3 regions of the Endozoicomonas sp. PH6C genome follow, and region 3 is predicted to be linked to each of the others. Evidence: predicted binding sites of a transcription regulator. Region 3 holds the regulator's gene; each other region holds the start of a gene.

Region 1 (6,392 bases), 2.8 Mb from region 3:
CCGCCACCAAAACCGCCACCGCCGGAGTTTGTGTATAGCTCGCTGTTATCTGCGGTCTCAGGGGTTTGAGGTACTACAGAAGGCCCATTGAAACGGCTGGTATCGTCAGGATTATTGAACCCGTTTTCCGGAACCTGAGGGTTACGGAAAAAAATATCGACAAATGATAGCTTTTTATTGTCGGAAGTATTGTTACCAGAAGTGTTGCCACCGGATGGTGACGGTAGACCGGTGCTTTGTGAAAAAATACCACTACACTCTGGTTGTATACGCCATGCATTATTGTCTTGAACCGACAGGACCAACGACGCTTTACCAGCCGGTAAACGCCATCTGGCTAAATATTCATGTTGCCAGCCACCACTGTCTGGTGTCAGTTCGACCACTCTCATTCCTCCGGCCTGAATATCAGGCATACCCTGCCCTGTTAAAGCCTCTGTAATTACTGGTGGGGAGGGAAAATTTCCTGCGGATAACGAGGGAGGGGTTCTGAAACAAAAATGAAAGATATCGCCTGCTTTGCTATTCAGACGGATATAAAGCTGATTTTTTTCCAGTTCAATTGTCTTGCCTTTATCATCAGCAGTTTTAAGATCGTAAACAAGGTGAAGAGACGGATTGTTCTCTATAAACGACATTTTATTAATAAATTCTGTTGTCTTCGGGGATTTGAAGGAGTCCCCCCATCCCGCCCAGCTCAATAGATCGGAAACAGCAGAACTATGACCGGAGACCGGCAAAATGACCGACAGAGCGAATAACAGAAACAGGCGAGCCATAGTGAGAAATCTTTTTACTTTCATAATTGAATTTGCCCATAGATTTTTATTGTTGAGGCATAACAATAGACCCTAAATCTGAAGCTGTATTATTTATCTCCCATCTGTTCATGTTCAACGTGCCAGCTCAGAAGAATTGCACGGGAAGACATAAACGGTAATTTCACGTTTTTTGTGTTTTTCAAAATCGAAGCTATCCTGTTTCATGGCTTAAGAATTTTGGGAATGAAGAAAAGATACAGAGGCGATCTATTCTGATCGCAGGCGACTGATTATGCTTCTCTTGCGCAGGTACAGTTGTAGTTGCGAGTCCTGTCTGCTGATAGAGCCTGTCGTTCAAAGCTGTCGTTTATCAATTATTGGCAATTTTGTTAACATATTTGTCGGCGTCGGGGATACAAAAATGGCAATGCGCCATCCAGAATCAGCGGTAGAGTGAGGGCCTTGATTGAGTTTCATTATATCCGGATGATCGCTTCCCAACGGACAGGCTCACAAAAAGCGGGTTGCGATCTCTGACGATGAAGAAATGAAACAGTGCTTTTGCTCTTGCCGGTTGATCAGAGACTGATAAATTATCGACTACTGGTCGTGAAGTCTGCTTCAGCCAGTGGTATGATACCGCAAACCGGGTTCTGCCCGGTTTTTTTGTGGACCTGTCCGGACTAAAAGCTTTGGGGAGTCATCCTGTGGATATGTTGCAACATCTGGGCATAGCCTTGAGTCTGATGCTGGTTCTGGAAGGCGTCTTGCCTTTTTTGTATCCCCAGCGCTGGCGCAATATGGTCACAAAGTTGTCAGAGATTGATAACCGGCAGCTGCGCATGGCAGGTTTTGGCAGCATGTTGGTAGGACTCATAATTCTGAGTATGCTCACGTAAAAGCGGAATAGTTTATCGCTCCAGGAGCCTGTCAGACTTGAGTTGTCCGCCTCAGGACAGCCTTTAGTCCAACAGACTTCTGGCACAGTGGTAAAAGCGAAAAAAAGAGGGCTGTTATGACCGTCGCAGATCGCTGGTTATTGCCAGATGGCATTGAGGAAATTCTTGCTCCACGAGCACGTCAGGCAGAAATGCTTCGTCGTGAGATGCTGGATTTATTCGATTGCTGGGGCTACGAGCTGGTGATTCCTCCTCATCTGGAGTTCATGGAGTCACTGACAGCTGGTCTGGGCCGCGATCTGGAGTTGCAGACGTTTAAAGTAACAGATCAACTCACGGGTAGAACGATGGGGTTAAGGGCGGATACCACGCCAGCTGTTGCCAGAATTGACGCCCACACCCTGAAAGCAAAAGGGCCGGTTCGACTTTGCTACGCGAGCAGCGTGTTTCACACTCGTTCAGCGTCGTTGGGAGCCACAAGGTCGCCCATTCAGCTGGGTGCAGAACTTTATGGTCATGGCGGCGTCGAGAGTGATATTGAAGTCATTTCCCTGATGCTGGAAACACTGGCAGCGATCGGTATTGAGTCTGTGAACCTCGATCTGGGTCATGTGCGGATCTATCGTTCACTGGTGGAGTATGCCGGACTGAGTGAACAGCAGGAGCAGAAACTGTTTGATGCTCTGCAAAGAAAAGCGGTGTGTGAAGTATCTGAACTGCTGGCCAGCTGGCAAATCTGTTCGGGCACCGCAAAGATGTTTAAAGCGCTGACATCCCTGACAGGTCATGCCAGTGTCATCAATGATGCCCGTGCGGTTCTGAAGGACGCGCCTGAGGCTGTTTTCAAAGCGCTCGACCAGCTGGAAGTGATTGCCGGCAAGGTCGCTGAGCTTTACCCGTCAGCTAACCTCTACCTCGATATGGGTGAGTTGCGCGGTTATAACTATCATACAGGCGTCGTGTTTGCTGCGTATGTTCCCGGAAAGGGACAGGCGATCGCCAAAGGCGGCCGATATGACGGCATTGGGCGGATCTTTGGCAGAGCCCGCCCTGCTACCGGTTTCAGTACAGACCTGAAGACGTTAATTGAGCTGAAGAGCCTTCCGGATCTGAAAACGGATGCCAGTGACGAACGAATGACGATATTTGCCCCTGTTGCTGCAGATCCTGCTGTTGTAAAGAAACTGCGTCGCCAGGGACAACGGGTAGTTTACCAACTGCCTGAACAAGAGACAGACGCTGCAGGCACGGGTTGCGACCGGCAGCTGGTCTGCCGTGACGGAGAGTGGGTTGTAGAATAACCCGGAAGTCTGATCGAAATTGATTTCAGTTAAACTTCTCCGGCCTGTCACAGATGCATGAGAGTCGGTTCAGAAAATGTTTTGAACTGAACTTTGTCATGTCTGTTTATTTTAGAAAGTAAGAGACCGTTTACCATGGGTAAGACTGTTGTCGTACTCGGCACTCAATGGGGTGACGAAGGTAAGGGCAAAATCGTTGACCTGCTGACTGAGCAGGCAGAAGCGGTTGTGCGTTTCCAGGGCGGCCATAATGCCGGCCATACATTGGTGATCGACGGTGAAAAAACCGTTCTGCACCTGATTCCTTCCGGTATTCTGCGCGAAGGCGTTGTATGCTACATCGGTAATGGCGTAGTTCTGTCTCCTGAAGCTCTGCTGAAAGAGATTCACAAGCTGGAAGAAGGTGGCGTTCCTGTTCGTGAACGTCTGCGAATCAGCCCGTCCTGCCCGCTGATTCTTCCTTATCACATTGCCCTGGACCAGGCCCGTGAATTGGCACGAGGCAAGGACAAAATCGGTACCACCGGTCGTGGTATTGGCCCTGCCTACGAAGACAAAGTAGCTCGCCGTGGACTGCGTGTTGCCGATCTTCTGCATCCTGAGCGTTTTGCCCAGAAACTGAAAGAAGTCATGGAGTACCATAACTTTGCTCTGGAGCACTACTACAAGGCTGATACAGTAGATTTTCAGAAGACTCTGGATGAAGCACTGGCCATGGGTGAACAGATCAAACCTATGATTGAGCGTGTGACCGACAAGGTTCATGAGCACCATGGCAAGGGTGACAACATTCTGTTTGAGGGGGCTCAGGGCTCTCTGTTGGATATTGATCACGGTACCTACCCATTCGTCACTTCGTCCAACACCACAGCCGGTGGTGTTTCTACCGGCAGTGGTTTTGGCCCTCTCTATCTGGACTACGTTCTGGGTATTACCAAGGCTTACACGACTCGTGTCGGTTCTGGTCCTTTCCCGACCGAGCTGTTTGACGATGTGGGTATGCACCTGGCCAGGAAAGGCAATGAGTTTGGTGCGACCACTGGCCGTCCCCGTCGTTGTGGCTGGTTTGACGCTGTGGCTCTGCGTCAGTCTGTTCAGATCAACTCCGTATCCGGTCTCTGTCTGACCAAGCTGGATGTTCTGGATGGCCTGCAAACTATCAAGATCTGCACCGGTTACAAGAATGCCCGGGGTGAGTCCATTACGACCCCTGTGGATGCAGAAGAGTACGAAGCAATTCAACCGGTTTATGAAGAAGTGCCCGGCTGGTGTGAGTCTACATTTGGTGCCAGGAGCCTGAATGATCTGCCGGAAAATGCCCGCGCCTACATCCGCCGTCTGGAAGAAGTGGTGGGAACACCTATCCATATCGTTTCTACCGGCCCGGATCGTGTAGAAACCATTATTCTGGAACAGCCTTTCGGCTGATCCGGTCCCCCGCCGGATTTACTGGCGGCGGGGGCTTCTTCGCCATCAGAACCTGTAAGAAACACCGGCCATGTAAACCAGTGGGTCCAGTTCTGCGTCCAGCTTGTAGCGGTGTCCAGAGTCGTCCCTGAACTTCGCTGTGGTATTGATGTCCATATACCATACAGCAGCATTCACGGCCCAATGCTCGTTCAGTTGATAGTCAAAGCCCAGTTGTCCACTCAGGCCCAATGAACTGTCCAGTTCCAGATCGCTGAAGGTATCACTGGCGGAGCCTTTGAAATCTTCACTGAAGAAAACGGTGTAGTTCAAACCAAGTCCCAGGTAAGGCTGGAACCTGGCGTTTTTGTCCATCGGGTAGTATTGCAGGCTCAAAGTCGGTGGTAAGTGTTTAACTTCGGCAAAATCTCCCAATCCTGCCAGATCACCTTTTCCTTTCAGAGTGTGTTTGAACGGTGTCGCTGCCAGCAGCTCAACACCAAACTTATCCGACAGCATGTAGGTAAAGGAGAGTCCCAGCTGAGTGTCATTATTGACGTCAACTGTTTTGTTTTTTTCCTCAAACCCGTTGGTTTTTAATCCCCCACTGTCAACATTGGTCTGAACGCTGGCTACTCCGCCCCGGAAAATAAAATCTCCGGCCTCATAAGCCTGAGCAGAGGTAGCAGAAACAGCAATTGCTGCAGCAATAGTGAGTGAGAGAACGTTTCTGTTCATGGTGGTCCCTTGTAGGTGTGTGTAGAAAGTTTCTTTGTTAACTATTAACATTTTAATTAGTTGTTCGTGGTGCAATATTGATCTGAATCAATGCATCGTCGTGTCTGCCAACGCATATGCGGTAGGAATTAAGTTGAAAGTGTGGGCATACTAAGCAAAGATGCGCGCTAGTTACCCGGAGTAGGGTTACACTGCATACAGACATTATGTGATCACAGAGAGGTTAATAAACCCTATGCCCAAAAAAGGGTGGAAAGAACTGGACTCCCAGGCTGCTGATGAAGCAGCTCGCTACGACAACCCGATTCCCAGTCGTCTTTTTATTATGGAGACTCTGGAAAAGAGAGGGGCTCCGGCAAGCCATAAGTTACTGTGCCGTGAGTTGGGTGTAACTCTGCCTGAGCAGCAGGAAGCTTTGTTATTCCGCCTTAAAGCTATGATTCGTGATGGTCAGCTACTGGAAACCCGCAAGGGAACCTACGGTCTGTTGAGTAAAATGGATCTGATCAAAGGGCGTATTCAGGGTAATAAGGACGGCTATGGATTCCTGATTCCTGATGAGGGCGGCGAAGATTACTACCTCTCATGGCGTGAAATGCGCAAGGCTTTTGATGGTGATCGTGCGGTCATTCGTGAAACCGGAGTGGACCGCAGAGGACGACTTGAAGGTCAGATTGTTGAAGTCATAGAGCGTAATACCACCCAGTTGGTGGGTCGCTTTTACATAGAAAACGACAATGTTTTTGTCGTACCGGAAAACTCCAGAATTGATCGCGAAATTCTCATCAAGCCGGGCCCTTTGATGCCCAGCCATGGGCAATATGTTCTGGTTGAAATCCTTGAGCAGCCTGGCCGACGTGTTCAGCCGATGGGCCTGATCAAAGAAGTGTTGGGTGAACGACAAGATGCCGGAATGGAAGTGGACGTTGCATTACGCACCCATGACATTCCTCATGAGTGGCCTCCTGAAGTGGAAGAGCAGGTGGCCCGGTTCAAGCCGGAAGTGGCTGAGCGGGACAAAAAGCACCGTGTTGATCTGAGAGAGACGCCTTTCGTTACCATTGATGGCGAAGATGCCCGTGACTTTGATGATGCAGTCTACTGTGAACCCAAAAAAAGCGGCGGCTGGCGTTTATTTGTAGCCATTGCTGATGTTTCCCATTACGTGAAGCCCGGAACAGCACTGGACAAAGAAGCCTATAACAGGGGCACTTCTGTCTACTTCCCGGGACATGTTATTCCCATGTTGCCGGAAGTATTGTCAAACGGGCTCTGCTCTCTGAATC
Region 2 (6,392 bases), 2.7 Mb from region 3:
CATAAATGCCATACGGCAGTTTGACAACAATTTTTAAGTGAGGAACGTTCGAAGTGTAACGTTCCTGCATCTGCTTATCTTGATAAAGCAGCAAAAAGGAGAGTGTGTACCTGAAAGCCAGTATGCCAATCTGAGCCCATTATAGATGGCAGGCTAATCTACCATCGTCCAGAAGGCAGGTTGAGAGGTTAATTCCCGGCCAGCTTCATAAACACCTTCTTCTTTTTGCCACTCAGTCTCAGGAATCCAATGCCCTGTTATCAGAGCATCGGCATCAACCTGAAAAGCCTCAAATCAGCGAGGCTTTTCAATGATCTGGATTCAGGCGCCCAGCAGCGCTTTAGCAGTATCCAGCATTCGGTTGGAAAAACCCCACTCGTTGTCGTACCAGGACATAACCTTCACCAGGTTACCCTGAACGCGAGTCTGTGTGGCATCAAAGCTGGAAGAGAATGGGCTGTGGTTAAAGTCCATGGAAACCAGAGGCTCATGGTTTACGTGCAAAACCTTGCCCATCGCTTTGGAAGACTTGGCAGCAGAAGCAATGATTTCGTTGACTTCTTCAGCAGAAGTTTCACGACTGGCCACAAAACTCAGGTCTACCAGAGATACGTTGATGGTAGGTACACGAACGGCCATACCGTCAAACTTGCCTTTCAGCTCCGGAACCACCAGGCCAACCGCTGCAGCGGCACCGGTAGCAGTCGGGATCATGTTCTGTGCAGCAGCACGGGCACGATACAGGTCACTGTGGTATACATCGCTGAGACGCTGATCATTGGTGTAGGCGTGAATAGTGGTCATCAAGCCTTTTTCAATCCCCAGAGCATCGTTCAGAGGCTTGGCAATGGGAGCCAGGCAGTTGGTGGTGCATGAAGCGTTAGAGATAACGGTCATGTCAGGAGTCAGAGTGTCGTGGTTAACACCATAAACGATGGTGGCGTCTACTTCCTTGCCCGGAGCAGAGATGATGACTTTCTTGGCACCAGCATTCAAGTGAGGTTTGCAGGCTTCCTTGGAACGAAATACACCGGTGCATTCAAATACAACGTCTACACCCAGAGCGGCCCAGGGCAGACTGGAAGGATCACGCTCAGAGAATGTCTTGATTTCGTCACCATTTACAAACAGTGCACCTTCACCCTCCTCAACCTGAGCGTCGAAACGACCATGTACAGTGTCGTACTTGGTCAGGTGAGCATTGATTTTCGCATCACCCAGGTCATTGATAGCAACAATCTGGAATTCTTCACGGCGACCTGCTTCGTAGAGTGCACGCAGAACGTTGCGACCGATACGACCATAGCCATTGATTGCGATTTTGATCATGACGTCTCCAATACCCTTAGTCACAGCGGGATAACCCGCCAGTTCATTAGTAAATAGGATTTCCGGTGTAAATTCAGCCTCGTGAAAATACCTAACCCCCTTGCCACACAAGGGCTAACAGGCTTTTTCAACAATCAACAGAGTTGATAACTCTGCCCAACATACAGTCACACCAAAGGACACTTTTATTCACGGAACACAACAAAAGTTATCCGTATTAAACCACCAGGACTTGACACAGGATTGGAACGACGTTACAAATACGCTCAACAAGACACACATAATCGCACACTTGAAAACATCGTTCCCCGGCAAATCTTTACTGGAGGATCGTAATGTACCTGTTAAAGAGTACACAAAGAGCCGGAATTCTCTGTACAGAAGGCAATCTGAAGAGAATCCGGAACATTTTAACAAGTAACAACACCTGACAATTTAACTCACCAGAGCGCATTACCCGCCAGCTATCCAACAGACATACTTGAGAACATGCCTCAGTATTGCCTCGTGAATGACATCGCCCCGATGTATTCGTTCAGATACACCCGGTACGTGATACTTTCTAGAGAATACCCGCAACCGCCTTAGTATTACAGGCATTTTTGCAGCAGCAAACTAATCCGTCAGAGGACGACTCAATCATTTCCTGATTCACGACTGCTTTATTCCGAGAGACAACCCGGCCGGAGAGGCCAGGTCAGCAAAGAGCTTACTTCAAAGTAATGATAAACTCTGCCAGATGCTCTACAGCCTTTTCAGCGCCGTCACCTTCGCCGATGATGGTCACTGTTGAGCCTTGAGTCAGCCCCAGGGTCTGCAGTTTAAACAAACTCTTGGCACTGGCCTGCTTGCCACCTGCTTCCAGTTTGATGTCACAGTCAAAACTCTTGGCTTCTTTGACAAACTGAGCAGCTGGACGAGTATGAAGGCCATTCTCAGCCGTGATCACTACATCTTTCTTAAACATATTCGGTCTCTCTCTAACTTGAGCACCTGTCAGGAAGCAAGAGGCTGGACAGGCCTGACTCTAAACGGATGCATCAGAACAAAGATACACTATCTGTCTGCTTTAATTCAGACGCTGAGCCTGAATTTCAGAACCTGAGCCGACAGGAAATATTGATTCACCCAGTTACTCGGCAAGTCGAACATACTCCAGGTATACTCCGCACCATAACCAAAGAATCAGACAGCCCTGACTAAAAAGGTATCCGGATTTTCCCCTAAACTGCTTTGCGGGGAAAGACCGGTACAAGTTTCTTTGAGTCAGGGCAAAATAGCTATTGTCAAGCCATCAGGGCGTTTATTTCACCCGCAATGATCTCAGCCTGAGGCCCAAGAATCACCTGCAGGTTATTTTCACCCAGCTTCACCACACCTTTGGCTCCCATGGCTTTCAGGCCAGCTTCATCGATCAGGTCACGATTGGCCAGAGTCAGGCGCAGACGGGTGATACAGGCTTCAACAGAGGTCAGGTTGCCCTCACCGCCCAACAGTTCGATGAAACGCAGAGCACGCTCCGAACCACTGACTGCTTCAGAAGATCCTGCTGTTTCCGGCTCCTCGTCTTCGCGCCCCGGCGTCTTCAGGTTGAAAGCCCTGATAGCGAAATAGAAAACACAGAAGTAAATAACAGAGAAAGCCAGACCAATGAACACCAGGGTCACAGGCTTGGTAGCCAGCCCCCAGTTCAGAGCCATATCCAGGGCACCCGCAGAGAAACCAAAGCCATGCAGAACACCAAACATATTGGTGATTACCAGAGATAAACCTGTCAGCACGGCATGAACAGCGTAGAGACCTGGCGCCAGGAATACGAACATGAACTCCAGAGGCTCAGTGACACCGGTCAGGAAGGCAGTAGCACCGACAGACAGCAGAACACCACCCACACGGGCACGATTTTCTTTAGGCGCCGCCAGATACATAGCCAGCGCAGCAGCTGGCAGACCGAACATCATGACCGGATAGAAGCCCGCCATAAAAGTACCGGCAGTGGGGTCACCGGCAAAGAAACGAGGCAGATCGCCCGTAACTACCTCACCGGCAGCATTGGTGAATTCACCGAAGCCAAACCAGAAAACAGAGTTCACAACATGGTGCAGACCTACCGGAATCAGGCCACGGTTCAGCACTCCATAGGCAAACTGTCCAATGGGGCCAGACTCAGAGATACCATTAGCAAATGCATCAATGGCAGACTGGATGACTGGCCATACATAACCTGCTGCTACAGAGACCGCCAGAGCAATCAGACCGGTCATGATCGGAACCAGACGCTTGCCACCAAAGAACGCCAGATAGGGTGGCAGTGCCACCGCATGGAAACGGTTGTAACTATGACCGGCAATAATACCGGCAATAATGCCGCCAAAGAATGACATATCAATGTCGGCATTGATGGTCTTGGCCCCGGCAGTCAGGACAAAATAGCCAACTGCACCCGCCAGCACCGCTGCACCGGCATCGTCCTTTGACAGTCCGGCAGCAATACCCATCGCAAACAGCAAAGGCAGGTTACTGAAAATAGCGTTACCCGCTTCTGCGACAAAGGCAATATCCAGCAAGTCAGGCTGCCCAAGACGCAACAGGATTGCCGCAATAGGCAGAGTGGCGATGGGCAGCATCAATGCCTTACCCAATCTCTGCATATAGCCAAGAATGTTCAAAATAGTTACCCCTTAGATATTAACGTCACTGCACAAACCTCAATCAAAACCCCATGGAACTCAAACAGGCAGACAGTTGATGGGCAGCGCATGGTTTGGGACGAAATGTAACCGGTCACAATGCACCAGTTCAACTGTGTTGTGAAGGTTTCGTAAAGAGATTAACCGGTTATTGACCCAGAGCAAAAAAGCAAACAGAACATGTGGCATCAGTAGTCATATATGACACACCACAATAGAGAGCACCTCAATGAGGTGCTTAAGCGATGGGAGCCAGATGTCTGTTCATTAGCTGGAATGAAACAGACGTAAAGCTCAGTACTCGGACTTTGTCACTATTGGGCTCTTGTTGTAGAACCTCAGGTAGGCCACGATGTTACTGAGCAGGAACAGCACTTCCATGACGACGGCCATCGGGGACAGGACAAGAACGTTGTGGCTCAACCAAACTACCGCACCCACCATCATGATCAGTCTCATCTCACGATCGTCTTTACTGAATGCGCCTATCGTTTGCAGGCAGGAGCCGACGAACGCCACGAGACTGATGAAAGACTCGTAGGTAACAAAGAGTGTCACACCATTGATAATCAAAAACAGGTTTCTTACCCCGGGCCGAGACGTAAAGTAACTGGTCAGATAGCGTATTGACGCAATCGTCATAACCACGGCCGCTGTGAAAGCATTGAGCAAGTAAAAGTGCGTCGCAATCAACGCTCCCGCAATAAACAGGCACAACACCACGTGTTTGCGTGTTTTGAGCTGGAAAGACAACAGGTCAAACACAATAGCGATGGATACCAGGATCTGTGAAAGCGTGTAATTATCCACATCCGCTACCCTCGTAAACGCTGACTCACGCAAGGGTAATTGCTGCCAATGCGATTGATGTCCGTAAATATTCTGTATTCGCCGGATTGTTTTATGCGAGCCAATTGGCTTTCCATTATTTCATACATCAGCAATTTGCTCTTTTTTTGTTATGTCTCATGCTTATTTTATTGCGAGATGTAACAAACTGAAATAATTCAAAACATCAAATTATCCAATATAATCATTCACTTATTGCATTCGAGATAGGACATAGCCTCGCGACCATACTCCTGCCAGTGGGCTCACCCAAAAGAACCACCTCATCAGGTGCTCACAGAAGTATACTTGAATCACTCAGCACTTAATGACCTCCTCATCCAACCGCTAATACCAAGCCAATACGCCAGCACGTCATAAACATCGGAGCCTCTCTGGCTAATGCTTGCCGGATAACGTTAGGCTCTTCGCTTTCGCCCCTTTGATTTCTTGTATTTGCCAACAGTCCATTGAACCAGTGTGACTCCAGATAGTTCAGAGCCGCCTTCAATGCTGATGTGTGGAACGCCCCACAGCAAAAACAAGATCACTCACCGTAATAAGCTTTCCTCAGCAAAGTTTCCAGCTCAGAGATCAGTGGCATTCTTGGGTTTGCCGTAGTGCACTGATCTTCAAAAGCATGATCAGCCAGCATTTTGACTTTTTCCATAAACCCTTTCTCAGAAACCCCCAGCTCTTTCAGAGATAAAGGCATCCCCAGCCGCTTCATCAATTTACGAACAGCATTGGCCAGGGATTTGACTCCTTCTTCAGGGGTTTTACAGGGCAGGCCCAGCGCCCTGGCCACTTCGGTATATTTCTCATGGGCGATGTAATGATCGTATTTCGGGAAAGAAGCCACCTTGGAAGGATTCGGACACCCGTTGTACTCAATCACATGAGGCAACAACAGTGCATTGGCCAAACCATGGGGAATATGGAACTCATGCCCCAAATTATGAGCCATAGAGTGATTGATACCCAGGAAAGCGTTGGCAAAGGCCATACCGGCAATGCAGGAAGCATTATGCATCTTTTCCCTGGCTACCTTGTCAGCTTCTTCGCAGGATTTCGGCAGATACTCAAAAACCAACTGAATCGCCTTCATAGCCAGAGCATCCGTATAATCTGACGCCATCACAGAGACATAAGCTTCCAGTGCGTGAGTCAGGACATCCAGACCTGTGTCAGCGGTCACCTTTTTGGGCACCGTCAGCACCAGATTCGGGTCCAGAATGGCTACATCAGGCGTTAACTCATAGTCGGCCAGAGGATACTTGATGCCTTTCTCTTTATCGGTAATAACGGCAAAGGAAGTCACCTCAGAGCCGGTTCCGGACGTTGTGGGAATAGCCACCAGTCTGGCTTTCTTGCCCAGTTTCGGGAACTTGTAAACCCGCTTGCGGATATCAAAAAACTTCTGGGCCATACCCGCAAAATCAGCTTCTGGCTGCTCGTAGAACAACCACATGCCCTTGGCCGCATCAATAGGAGAGCCACCACCCAGAGCAATCACGACGTCCGGATTGAACAGCGCCATATCCT
Region 3 (6,392 bases):
GCAGTTCCCCCTGAGCCTGCAGTTCTTTTTCAACATCCTTGAGACGCTGAGTCGACTTATGGGCTTCTACCCAACGGGCTCTGACCATCTGCTCTTCCCGGGTGAGCAGATCAATCTGCTCCCGATAAAACTGATTCTCGGAAGCGACCTTTGCTGAGTTATTGATCAACCCGGCCTTCTCTTTTTGCAATTGTTCCAGATCTGACCTCAGTTGCCTTTCCTGAATGCGTTGAGCCGCCTTATCCTCCTCCAGCTGATTCTCCAGCTCATGCTGTAACATCTGACTGCTTTCAAGCTGCATACGAACAGCATTAAGTTCATCAATGACAATCAGGTAGTCCTTATAGGTTTTGTCTTTATGCTGAATGGCAGAACTCAGCTGAGACTCCAGGAACAGTACCTTCTCAGTAGCCCTCTCCAAATCAAGCTTTTGGGTAACTGCCTCATCAGAAACCGTCTTTACCTCCGTTTCCAGAGATCGAACTGTCTGCTGGGTTTGAAACAGCTGGTTTTGAATAGCCTGCTGATCGGCTCCTGCCTCCATCAGCATCCGCTCGGCTGCCCTGAGTCTTCTTTGCAATGGTTTAATGGTGTCTCGCTCAACGGCTTTCTTTTGCAAAATCAGTGCCTGAATGTCAGTAGTCTGATGGTTTTTCTGCCGATTCAGCCTTTCAAACTCAATATCTTTTTCTTTAATGGTTTCAGTCAGAATCCGTGCTTCATCTTCAAGCGCCTCGACCTTTTCCTGAAAAAGCTGAAGTGTCTCTTGTAACCTCAAATCCTGTTGTTTTAACTGCTGGCGATCTCTTCCCTTATCACTGCCTTGCCTGTTCCTGAGCGCCTCACTCAGTTGTTCAACTTCATCAAGCACTTCCACCATCTCACGATCAACTTTCCTGTGCTGCTCAGTCAGTGTTTTCAACTCACCAGCCAACTCTTTTTGCTGTTTCTCCGCAGCCCTGAGTTTTTCGATTCTATGTTGCATTTGTTTAAAGTGTTCTTGCCCTGATGCCAGATCCGCTTTTCCCGGGAGCTGGTCGGCCAACTCTGCTTTTCGCTGTTTCTCCAACTTCAGCGCGTCTTCTGCCTCACGGAGCCTTCTATCCAGAGCCTCTGCACGCTCAGACTCTCTTAGCTCCAGCTGTTCCCGAATGATTCTCTGGGGTTGTGCATGGGTAATGACAAAATCAGTCAGTTGCTTTGAACGTGTTTCCAGCTCGCCTGAATGGGTCCGCAGATAAAACAGGTAGCCCACCCCTGAACATACAGCCAGTCCGGCAGCAACAGGCACCGATACAGAAGCGGCCCCGGCGGCAAAAGCACCGACGACTAGAACCCCGGTTCCCTTGGCTATCGTGACAGCAATTCTGCGGCCATCCCAGATCGCACTTTTTTGAAGCCGGATACGATGCGCCTCTTCAAGCTCAGCACACTCGGCCTCTTCGAGCTTTAATGCTCTGAGTTCCTCAATTGTCAGCTCACCCTTTCTGGCCATCAGGATTTGCTTTTCCTGTGGTGAAAGATCATTGAACGTCAAATCCTCAGCGGCAACGAGTTCCTCAAAGGTTCGAGGTTCAGCCACTTGCACGGTTGGAGTAAACAGAATCCCTGTCACTGAGCTGAGCAGACTCATGGCGTAAATCTCCCTGATTTACGAAATTGTATTCAGTACAGTTATCGACACATTGGCGCTGAAGAACATCTTTCTTGCATCATAGGTATTGATAGCGTTCACAGCCTTCTCATCAAGCTCAATGACTTAACTGCCAGGCAACTGATCAAGTACAACATTTTTTTAGTGCGGACTTATCGCAACCCAGTAAGTATTTTCCGAAAAAGCCTTAAGTATGAAGGAATTACGCTTTAGTCTCGGAAAGCACAGACTTACACTTTGGTAGCATTTTCAATAGAATCGTCAGCGATTTCGCCAATACGACTTTGAGGCCACTCAATGACGTCAAAGCCCAATGTACGACAACCTGGCCATGTGGCCTGCAGAGACTGCAGTCTTAGCTCCCTCTGCCTACCTCTGGCATTGAATCTACAAGACATTGACCAGCTTGATCGCATCATCAAGCGAAGCCGCCCTCTCAAGAAGGGGGAACACCTGTTCCTGGAAGGAGACCGGTTTACCAGCGTCTTCGCTGTCCGTTCCGGGGCCTTAAAAACTTATACCGCCACCAATGAAGGTGAGGAACAGATTACGTCTTTCTATCTTCCCAGTGAGATATTGGGCCTGAGTGGTCTCGATACTGACGTCTACCCGGTCTCTGCTCAGGCCATGGAAACCACCATGATCTGTGAAATCCCCTTTGACCAGCTGGAAACGCTATCCGACCGATTCCCGGAGTTGCGTCGTCATATGATGCGTCTGATGAGTAAGAAGATTCGTGAAGATCAGCAGATGATGATGCTATTGTCCAAGAAAAACGCTGATGAAAGAATTGCGACCTTCCTGATCAACCTGGCCAGTCGTTTTCGTCGCAGAGGCTTCTCATCCCAGTCATTCCGCCTGTCCATGTCCCGCAATGAAATGGGCAATTACCTGGGACTGGCTGTAGAAACCGTTAGCCGGGTATTTACCCGGTTCCAGAAAAACGATCTGATCTTCGCAGTGGGCAAAGAAATTGAAATCCGTGACCCGATTCAATTATGCTCCCTGGCGGGTGGAAAGTCTGTCGGTTTGGAACAGATTATCTCCTCCGCATAAGCGCACCAGGAACGGACATTAAGGGAAAGATATGATCGTTGACGAAGCTTATCTGAAAGCACAGATTAGAACCGTTTCTGACTGGCCAAAGCCCGGCATTCAGTTTCGGGATGTGACCACTCTTTTCGAGAACCCCAAAGCCTGGCGGTCGGTCATGGACAGCCTCATTCATCGCTATTTGGATGTTGAGTTTGACCGGATCGGCGCTCTTGATGCGCGGGGCTTCCTGATAGGCTCTGCATTGTCATATGCCCTGAACAAACCACTGATCCTGTTTAGAAAAAAGGGAAAGCTGCCCTACAATACTGTCGCTCAGGATTATGAACTTGAGTACGGGAAGGCAACGCTTGAAGTTCATGCAGACACTATTAAGAAAGGCGATAAAGTCATTCTGGTTGACGACCTGATTGCTACAGGTGGCACTTTGCTTGCGGCCGGTCAACTGGTCAGACAACTGGGCGGACAAATTCTGGAAGCAGCTGCCATTATGGATCTTCCAGACCTTGGTGGTTCAAAGATACTAAATGAAGCAGGAATTCCTGTCTTCTCACTGTGTGAATTTGAAGGGGAATAGTCCCCTTCTTTTCTTTCATGCCCCTCATATAAGTACTCAACCATACGAAATCATATTTTCTGACTTATTGTTCAGGCACTCGCGGCAACTGCTCCTGCGTTGCTCTAGCTCCTGCATCCATGCAGTCGTGATGCGTTGCAACTCTGGTCACATAGCCTACTATGTTCCCGTCGTTGCGCCTTGCAGAGTACCTGCCCTATAAGCCAGAAATATTCGATTCCGTATGGCTGAGTACTTAGTGCTTTTGCAATCTCCTGATATTCAGTTTTATCGGAAAATGACCATTAAGAGCTTTTGTGGTTTCCACACCCGAAGTATTCGTTGGTTAAATTTTACTGTACTTAAGAATTTTCTGAGTGCTACGATAATCTCAATAATGAAAATAATGCTCTAAGACAAAGGAAATCCCAATGGGTATTTGTGCAAAGGAGCTGCGCCACTATGTTGTTCGCCCTACCCTGAAGCATTTGAGAATGTGGAGTCCTACTGCAGAAAACCTGCTGCTGGGAACTGCGGCCAGAGAATCCGGCCTGGGTTTTCATCTTAAACAGGAGCATCATCAAGCTCTGGGAATTTATCAAATCTCACCCAGAATGCACCGTAATATCTGGGATCACTACCTGGCGAAGAAATCCGACCTTTCCAGTTTGATACGGGGACTGGCCAGCCAGAGAGAATTTCTGGCTCATCCACATCTGGAATTAGCGACCAACCTCTCTTACGCTACCGCCATTTCCTGGATGATTTATTATCGAACCGAAAAGCCTATCCACAAGGTACCCCATGATGATATCCATGCCCTGGGTAAGCTCTGGCATAATTACTATCATCGCCACCACCCAGGCCCCGTCGAGAGCTTTGTGGACAGTTACAGGGCTTTGATAACGAATTCTACTGAGACAGAAAAGACAGTGTCAGAGAGCCTGAAGACTCCCTGACGCTGTCAGCTGGCGCGATCCCGCTTTTCTGCACATTTGATGCAAAGATCGGCGTAAGGCATAGCTGCCAGACGGGCTTCAACTATCTTGTCACCGCAGCCGGTACAGAAGCCGTAATCATCATGATTCATACGATCCAATGCTTTGTTTATCAGATTAAGTTCAGCCCGGGCATCATTACCCAGCTGATCAATAACCTCATCATTTTCCCTCTCCTGCGCCTGCTCCGACCAATCGGCATTGGCTCTGCGAGTCATATCTTTATTGATGTTTCCGAGCCGGATATTCAACTCGTCTCTGCGAGATAATAACCAGACTCTCAGTTTCTCGTAATCAGCCATGGAAGTCCCCTGAATAAATGTCCACGATTATTCTGTGTATAAACGACTGGAACCTGTGTCCCTGCGCATTTTGTCCATTAGATAAGCATAGCTTCACTTAACCATATTTCGACAGCTCATTCACAATAGCAGCCGTCAGCCCTGTGAGTTCGGGAGGTAACTAATTGGTTAGGTACTTTAGCTGCTGCTGTCATTATCCCTGATGCCTATCGTGAAACCTTTGATTATAATGTTGTGAATTTTCGGGATCTTGCCCGTTTCACCATTATCCAGAGCAGTAAGTCACCCGGTTTAACCGCCCCCTCTAAGGGCCTTAAATGAAGTTGGGTACTTTCAGAGACAAGACAGAACCAAAATGCAGAGCCAAACAAAAAGCGCAAAAACCCACTTCAACAAACTACAGAAACGCCTGAGACGAGAGGTAGGTCGGGCCATCGCCGAATACAACATGATTGAGGACGGCGACCGCATCATGGTCTGTCTGTCCGGGGGTAAGGACAGCTATACCCTGCTGGATATTCTGCTGAACCTGAAGACTTATGCGCCGGTCAATTTTGACCTTATTGCAGTCAACCTTGATCAGAAACAGCCTGGCTTTCCTGAACATGTACTGCCTGATTATCTGGAAACCCTGGGTATTGAGTACCGCGTTGTTGAGGAAGATACCTACTCCATCGTCAAAGAGAAGGTGCCTGAAGGCAAAACCACATGCGCACTCTGCTCTCGGCTGCGCCGAGGCATCCTCTACCGCACGGCCAGCGAACTGAAAGTCACCAAGATTGCCCTGGGCCATCATCGGGATGATATTCTGGAAACCCTGTTCCTGAACATGTTCTACGGCGGCAAGATGAAAGCCATGCCGCCCAAACTGGTCAGTGACGACGGTCAGCACACGGTGATCCGTCCTCTTGCCTTCTGTCGTGAAAAGGATATTGTCCGTTTTTCCGAGTTTAAGGCATTCCCGATTATTCCCTGCAATCTCTGCGGCTCTCAGGAAAACCTTCAGAGGCAGGCAATCAAGGCTATGTTCACCGAGTGGGACAAACGCTTCCCCGGTAGAATGGAGAGCATGTTCAGAGCTCTGAGGAACGTAGCGCCCTCCCATCTGGCAGACAGCTCACTGTTTGATTTCAACAATCTGTCGGCGGATGGTCAGCCTGTTAAAGATGGAGACACTGCGTTTGACCCGGTGGATGTACCTCTGGCCTTCAGGGATGAAAACGATGAAGAGGAAAAGCCTGAACAAGCTTCCATTGTGAATATTGTTAACCTCTGACACGCACACTCTTGGCTTTGCTTTGGCCAGGTTCTTGAATCACTCCAGGAACCTTGCTGATGCAACACGCCTTCCCTGACTCGTTACTTTTATCCAACCCCTCCGGTATTCACCGGAGGGTGCTGCCTGCTGCTGAGGCATCAGCAATATAAGTGCAATCAATGGCTACACTATTGCTCTGGGCAGACTAGTGGCCCGTTAGAGGCTTTTCCAGGTCGTACTTCAACAAATCATTACTCTCAATCATGGATACCAACTCTTCTATATAATCAATACCTCTGGAGGAATAGGCATAAAGTCCCTGTGCCAGTACCGGCCCGGTAACCGGGTGTCCCATGGATTTTCTTTTTGAACGCAGCTCCCTCAAACCCTCATAATGATGGCTGGTATTGAGGTTATGCATATACGACCGAACCGATGCCTCCAATGAAGAAAACTTCCTGACTTCGTAGGTCGCACCTTCCGGACGCTCACCAGGAACAACACCACAGCCCGGAGTAAAACACCACTGGCCAAAGTAGTTGTTGGCTTCAACGGCAAACCTTGAAGTCCC

The links. Region 3 encodes FNR, which switches genes on or off when oxygen is low (the NO sensors DNR and NnrR bind a similar motif). Its sites were predicted from a motif close to TTGATNTANATCAA; they were not measured.
Region 1: ACOMG9_RS22590 (OmpW/AlkL family protein) is a predicted target of FNR. The motif match lies at 5,184-5,197, and genes of this name have one in related genera.
Region 2: nagE (N-acetylglucosamine-specific PTS transporter subunit IIBC) is a predicted target of FNR. The motif match lies at 4,171-4,184, and genes of this name have one in related genera.

What each region holds. Positions count from the first base shown of each region.
Region 1 covers NZ_CP185342.1:6,413,719-6,420,110, reverse strand. Annotated here, with positions in the region: gene ACOMG9_RS22610 (hypothetical protein) at 215-442, shown strand; gene ACOMG9_RS22605 (DUF2065 domain-containing protein) at 1,475-1,660, shown strand; gene ACOMG9_RS22600 (ATP phosphoribosyltransferase regulatory subunit) at 1,777-2,961, shown strand; gene ACOMG9_RS22595 (adenylosuccinate synthase) at 3,097-4,389, shown strand; gene ACOMG9_RS22590 (OmpW/AlkL family protein) at 4,435-5,106, opposite strand; gene rnr (ribonuclease R) at 5,342-6,392, shown strand, end outside.
Region 2 covers NZ_CP185342.1:4,693,795-4,700,186, forward strand. Annotated here, with positions in the region: gene gap (type I glyceraldehyde-3-phosphate dehydrogenase) at 322-1,329, opposite strand; gene ACOMG9_RS17340 (HPr family phosphocarrier protein) at 2,039-2,296, opposite strand; gene nagE (N-acetylglucosamine-specific PTS transporter subunit IIBC) at 2,616-3,998, opposite strand; gene ACOMG9_RS17350 (YgjV family protein) at 4,314-4,862, opposite strand; gene adhE (bifunctional acetaldehyde-CoA/alcohol dehydrogenase) at 5,395-6,392, opposite strand, start outside.
Region 3 covers NZ_CP185342.1:2,040,957-2,047,348, reverse strand. Annotated here, with positions in the region: gene ACOMG9_RS08330 (coiled-coil domain-containing protein) at 1-1,633, opposite strand, end outside; gene fnr (fumarate/nitrate reduction transcriptional regulator Fnr) at 1,952-2,710, shown strand; gene ACOMG9_RS08320 (adenine phosphoribosyltransferase) at 2,742-3,284, shown strand; gene ACOMG9_RS08315 (hypothetical protein) at 3,695-4,222, shown strand; gene ACOMG9_RS08310 (TraR/DksA family transcriptional regulator) at 4,228-4,563, opposite strand; gene ttcA (tRNA 2-thiocytidine(32) synthetase TtcA) at 4,919-5,839, shown strand; gene ACOMG9_RS08300 (glucosaminidase domain-containing protein) at 6,027-6,392, opposite strand, start outside.